2 regions of the Brevibacillus sp. HD3.3A genome follow, and region 1 is predicted to be linked to the other one. Evidence: riboswitches for the same ligand, from Rfam matches in the RefSeq annotation. Region 1 holds a riboswitch; the other holds the start of a gene.
What was found. Region 1 has a riboswitch for glycine ahead of HP435_RS07425 (amino acid permease). Riboswitches for the same ligand answer to the same signal wherever they lie in the genome.

Region 1 (3,252 bases):
AGGTGCGGGGATTGTTTTTCAAAAGCCGGGTCTGCTTCATCGCTTCTTCCGCCATCTCGGCAAGCGCTGTCTCAGGGATGTTGAACTCGCGCAACGACTGGGGAATTTCCACGTAACGGCACAGACGCGTCATCGCTTCGATCGCTTTTTCCGCCGCTTCATCCAGGCTCAGGCCAGTTGTATTTTCTCCGAGCGCCTGGGCGATGTCTCCCAGCTTTTCCAGGCAGGCGATCTTGTTCGTGCGCATCACGTAAGGCAAAAGCAGCGAGTTGCTGACGCCGTGCGCCATGTGGAAGCGTCCGCCGAGCGGGTAAGCCAGGGCATGTACAGCTCCTACCCCTGCATTTCCGAAGGCAAGACCCGCCATCAACGCGGCTGTAATCATGGCTTCGCGCGATTCGATGTTGTCCGGGGCCGCGTACGCTTTTGGCAGGTGAACAGCGATCAGCTTCATCGCGCCAATCGCCAGCGCGTCCGTGACTGGGGAGGCAAACTTGGAAATATAGGCTTCCACTGCATGCACCAACGCATCCACGCCGCTCGCAGCGGTAACACTCGGCGGGCACGTCAGCGTCATCATCGGCGAGACGATAGCGACATCCGGCAGCAAGTAAGGGCTTACAATTCCTTTTTTTACTTGCTCCTTCGTATCGGACAAAATCGAGATATTGGTCACTTCCGAGCCTGTTCCCGCCGTGGTCGGAATCGCGATCAGCGGCAAGCCCGGCTGCTTGACCAGATTCGTGCCAAAATACTGTTCGATGCTGCCCTCATTAGTCGCCATGACCGCAGCCGCTTTCGCAATGTCGATCGCGCTTCCTCCGCCGACCGCAATCAGCCCGTCGTAGCTTCCTGCGCGAATCATGCTGACACACAGGTCGACGATTTCGATTTCCGGCTCCGGATTGACGTCCGGGAAGATGCCTGCCTTCATCGGCAAAAGCTCCTCGACTTGCGCTACCACCCCGGCCTGAATCAAAATATGGTCGGTGACGATCAGCGGACGCTGCACCCCCAGCCGGGCGACTTCCTCTGCAAGCAATGCCAGCGAATCGCGGCCTGTGACCAGCTTGTTCGCAGCAGCAAATGTAGAAATGTTCATGTTGTCACTCTCTCCCTTCTCTGTGCTGCCACTTAAAAGCAACTCCCGTGCCAAAGCCTTAAAATTCGCTGCACTCAACCTCGTTTGCTTCCGGCGAAATGGTAGATTTCCGCTCGCGAAACCACCTTTTCTCACATGTTCGTCACATTTTTCACTCTCGCTTTGCCCGGAACCAAAAGCAACCGTTTTCATCCGATCACCGATCATGTTTCAAATCAAAATACATCATATTGATTTGTTTTCGAATCAAATTGTTGTTGATTCTTGCCATCTCCCTTGTTTGTTGGACTTCAATCGGTCAAAAATGTTTTATGCTTAAAATAGTCTGTTAATTGGCAATTTTCGTTTGACAAGCTATTTGGAATAATTTACTATCAAAAGAACGCATGCGAATATCTATCGCGGATGAATATTGCGGGAGAGACTAAACTTACCGTTTAGCACCGAAGGAGCAAATCCTGACCCCCAGGACAAATCTCTCAGGTAAAAGGACCGCAATGGGACGCATCTCTGGAGAGAGCCATTGGCCACCAAAGGAGTTAAACACTCTCAGGTAAAAGGACAGAGGAAAATAGGAACCAGCCTATTTTTCCCGTTCCTTTTTTTATTGGCGAAAAATAGGATTGCTGCTAGAAATCGCTGCGCTTTCAGGGGAACAGCCACATCCCCACTCGGGCAAACAAGGAGGGAGCAACCGGAAGCAAACAGCAAAAAATAAGGACTCACTGAAAAATGTAAGCGTTTTTTCCGTTGGAAGTAACTTAATGATGTATTTATTCTGTACAGCTATGTTACTATGAGAATTATAAAGAACCATAAACTTTTGTGAAGAAAAAGTCGTCGAGCAAGTAGTTGTCTTTCCAAGTAACTGTGCAGAATCAGACAGAGAGAAAGAGGGGGATCACATGGAACAACAAAAATTGGCGAGAGGTCTGAAAAACAGACACGTTCAACTCATCGCAATCGGTGGAGCCATTGGTACCGGACTATTTCTGGGTGCGGGAAAATCCATTCACCTCGCCGGGCCATCCATTTTGTTTGCGTACCTGATTACTGGGATTATTTGCTTTTTGATCATGCGCTCGCTCGGTGAACTTCTCCTGAGCAACCTGAACTACCATTCCTTCGTCGACTTCGTAAAAGACTACCTCGGAAACATGGCTGCGTTCGTCACAGGCTGGACGTATTGGTTTTGCTGGATTTCGATTGCCATGGCCGATTTGACGGCTGTCGGCTTGTACACACAGTATTGGTTTCCGGGAGTGCCGCAATGGATGCCGGGGTTGATTGCCCTCGTAATTTTACTTTTCATGAACCTGGCAACCGTGAAGCTGTTCGGAGAAATGGAGTTTTGGTTCGCGCTGGTAAAAGTCATCGCGATTCTCGCCTTGATCGTCGTCGGTATCGTCATGATCGTCAAAGGCTTCTCTACCAACTCCGGCGCTTCCAGCTTCACGAACTTGTGGAGCCATGGCGGGATGTTCCCGAACGGAATCAACGGCTTCTTACTTTCGTTCCAGATGGTCGTCTTCGCGTTCGTCGGCATTGAACTGGTCGGGCTGACTGCCGGAGAGACAGAAAATCCTGAGCGCGTCATTCCAAAAGCGATCAACAACATTCCGATCCGCGTCTTGCTGTTCTACGTCGGTGCGCTGATCGTGATTATGAGCATCTACCCATGGAGTGCGATCGTTCCGACAGAAAGCCCGTTCGTGCAAGTGTTTGCCGCAATCGGAATTGCTGCCGCTGCGGGAATCGTCAACTTTGTCGTACTGACCTCCGCCGCTTCGGCATGTAACAGCGCCGTCTTCAGTACAAGCCGGATGGTCTACTCTTTGGGCAGAGAACAAAACGCGCCTGCGGCCATGACCAAGCTCACGACTCGCCAAGTTCCTGCCAATGCCCTGTTCTTCTCTACCGTCGTCATTCTCATCGCCGTTGTATTGAACTACATCATGCCAGAAGGCGTCTTCACGCTGATCACGAGTGTCTCGACGGTTTGCTTCCTGTTCATCTGGGGCATTACGGTCATTTGCCACCTGAAATACCGCAAGACAAGACCAGAGCTGGCAGCGCAAAACAAATTCAAAATGCCGCTCTATCCGTTTGCCAATTACTTGATTCTCGCTTTTCTCGCGTTCATTCTCGTC
Region 2 (3,252 bases), 910 kb from region 1:
TCAGCTCGACCGTTTTGGCGGCCTTGGAATGCGTTTCGATCCGCTTGATCATCTCCACCAGTTCCAGTATTTGCGCCCGCAGCAAAGACTCCTCGCTGGTGCGTTGATGCATGTTGTACAGCGTCATGAAGGAGGCTTCCTTGCTGGAGCAAACCTCGCGCTGGAGCGTGATGAGAGCGAGCGAATTGAACAGCCCGGTTCCCGTCTTGTACTGATCGTGGACAAAGCGCGTGACGCCCTCGTACAGCTCCATCTCCTCCTGCGTCAGCTCGATGGGAATCGACTGCACGCGGCGGCTGGTGAACTGGATGCCGCCGTCGCTTCGCTTGTTGCGAATCATGACCTTTTCGATTTCTTCGCGCAATTTTTCGCTGTTTTTCGATTGGCGCTTTCCCTCGACGTAATTGGTGGAAAACGACGTCGAGTGGCCCAGATGCCCCGGTTTGAGCAAATTGATCAGGTTGTACAGCTCGTCCATCTCGTTCTGGATAGGGGTGGCGGTGAGCAGCAAACAGTATTTTTTGCGAATTTCCTTCACGAATTGATAGTTTCGGGTTCGCTTGTTTTTGAGCTTGTGCGCTTCGTCGATAATGAGCATGTCGTAGTCGATATCAAGCACATGGCGGCGATGCGGGTCGCGTTTGGCCGTGTCGATGGAGGCGACGACGACTTCGTGCTGACGCCACATGTACTCTTTTTTTTGCGCGACGGCAGGAATGCCGAATTTTTGTTGCAGTTCTTTTGTCCACTGAATGACGAGAGAGGCGGGAACGAGGACGAGAATTTTTTTCGCCAAGCCTCTGACCATGTATTCTTTCATGATCAACCCTGCCTCGATGGTCTTGCCCAATCCGACTTCATCCGCGAGAATCGCGCGGCCGCGCATGTCATTCAGCACGCGTTCCGCCGTCTGGAGCTGATGGGGAAAAGGCGAGAGCAGCGGCAAGTAGTTCAGGCATTGCAAAGAATCGAACTCGCGAACCGCCATCGCTTCTTCTGCTTCCAGCGCCAGCTTGAACAGCTCCCACTTGTCCCATGGACCATCTTCGTGCAGCCGCTCGGTCAGCGGCGATATCCAGCTCGTGTCAAATGAAACAGGAACATTCGGCATATACGTTACTCCTTTACACAGCTCTGCCATAACTTTCATGCGTTTTAACAAAAAACTTAACATTATGGGTAATGTTCATCACTTTGTTAAGTATTTCTTGATCTGACTGTTAATTTGCATATTTTCAACTGTCGACTCTCATGGTAGGATATAGAGGAAGTTCGTTCATTAGTATGGAAATCATAGCAAAAACTTATGTATGACCATCTAACCAACGCGAATGATAGTAGCAGGGAGAGACTGCGTGAACCACTGCAGCGCCGAAGGAGCAAGCCGGTAACGGTGAATCTCTCAGGCAAAAGAACCTCTACTGGACGCAACTCTGGAGAGAGCTCGCATGTCGAGCCACCAAAGGGGAAACTTGCAAGCCCGGTGATCCCCGCCGAGCTTGATTGGCAAGGTAACTCTCAGGTACCAAGGACAGAGGAGGAGAAATGGGCACCTTTCTTTTGGTGTACCCGTTTTTTCGCCTCTGTTTTTTCATGGGGAAAAATGCCGACTATCTGCCTTTAGGAGGTGCCACACATGTCCAATCTGAAAAGAACGCCACTGTTTGATTCCTATGCAAAATACGGCGCCAAAACAATCGACTTCGGCGGTTGGGAGCTGCCTGTACAGTTTTCCAGCATTGGTCAGGAGCATGAAGCTGTTCGCACGAAAGCAGGTTTGTTTGATGTATCCCACATGGGAGAGGTGGACGTAAAAGGCGAGAGCGCGCTCGAATACTTGCAGCGCGTGACAACCAACGACGTTTCCAAGCTGGCAGTGGGACAAGCTCAATACAGCGTGCTTTGCTACCCGGACGGCGGTACGGTCGACGATTTGCTCGTTTACAAATACGCAGACGACCATTACCTGCTTGTCATCAACGCTGGCAATATTGACAAAGACTATGCATGGCTGCAGGAGCACCTGATTCCGGGCGTCACGATCGAAAATATCTCGCCGCAAACGGCGCAGATTGCGATCCAGGGGCCTTTGGCTGAATCGATTTTGCAAAAGCTGACCCAAACGGATCTGTCCCAAATCGGCTTTTTCCGTTTTGAGCGCGATGTAGAGGTTAGCGGTATTCCGGCATTGGTATCCCGTACAGGCTACACGGGCGAAGATGGCTTCGAGATTTACCTGGCTGCGGATCGTGCGGCAGAGCTGTGGGACGCCCTGCTTGAAGCAGGCAAAGAAGACGGTCTGGTTGCTTGCGGACTGGGGGCGCGTGACACGCTGCGCTTTGAAGCCAAGCTGCCACTGTACGGTCAGGAACTGAGCAAGGACATTACACCGATCGAAGCGGGTATCGGCTTCGCGGTGAAGGTAGATAAAGCAGTGCCGTTCATCGGCCAAGAGGTGTTGAAAGCGCAAAAAGAAAACGGCGCGCCTCGCAAGCTGGTAGGGATCGAGATGATCGATCGCGGCATTCCGCGCACGCACTATCCGGTCTATGTCGGAGAAGAGCTGGTAGGAGAAGTGACCACAGGGACACAATCCCCGACCTTGAAGAAAAACGTTGGTCTGGCCCTGGTCAAAAGCGAGCACACGGCGATTGGCACAGAGGTTGAAGTGGAAATTCGCGGAAAACGACTGAAAGCTGTTGTTGTTGCCGCTCCTTTTTATAAACGTGCGAAATAACCAAGCATAAGCCCACAATACATCCTATTTGAGGAGGACAACGTTCGTGAAATACCGCTACCTGCCCCAAACTGATCAGGACAAGCGCGAAATGCTCGAAACTCTGGGCATTTCCAGTGTAGAAGAACTGTTTGCAGACATTCCGGAAGAGGTGCGTTTCAAAGGTGCGCTGAACATTCCAGAAGCTCTGTCCGAGCCTGATCTGGTCAAATACTTCACTCGCCTGGCTAACAAAAACGTCAACTTCAGCACACACGTCAACTTTTTGGGTGCTGGCGTTTATCAGCACTATGCGCCAAGCACAGTCAACCACATGCTGCTCCGCGGAGAATTTTTCACGGCTTATACGCCTTACCAGCCTGAAATCAGCCAAGGCGAGCTGCAAGCGATTTTTGAATTTCAGACAATGGTGTGTGAACTGACAGGAATGGAAGTAGCGAACTCCTCCATGTACGACGGAGCGACTTCCTTGGCCGAAGCGGCTATGATGGCGGCTGGTCACACTGGCAAAAAGC

Region 2: it holds a riboswitch for glycine, as region 1 does, so the genes downstream of both, gcvT (glycine cleavage system aminomethyltransferase GcvT) here and HP435_RS07425 (amino acid permease) in region 1, are expected to answer to the same signal.

Annotation. Positions count from the first base shown of each region.
Region 1 covers NZ_CP085874.1:1,503,904-1,507,155, reverse strand. Annotated here, with positions in the region: gene HP435_RS07430 (iron-containing alcohol dehydrogenase) at 1-1,102, opposite strand, end outside; glycine riboswitch at 1,508-1,607, shown strand; gene HP435_RS07425 (amino acid permease) at 2,008-3,252, shown strand, end outside.
Region 2 covers NZ_CP085874.1:2,416,627-2,419,878, forward strand. Annotated here, with positions in the region: gene HP435_RS11880 (DEAD/DEAH box helicase) at 1-1,111, opposite strand, end outside; glycine riboswitch at 1,332-1,428, shown strand; gene gcvT (glycine cleavage system aminomethyltransferase GcvT) at 1,637-2,737, shown strand; gene gcvPA (aminomethyl-transferring glycine dehydrogenase subunit GcvPA) at 2,784-3,252, shown strand, end outside.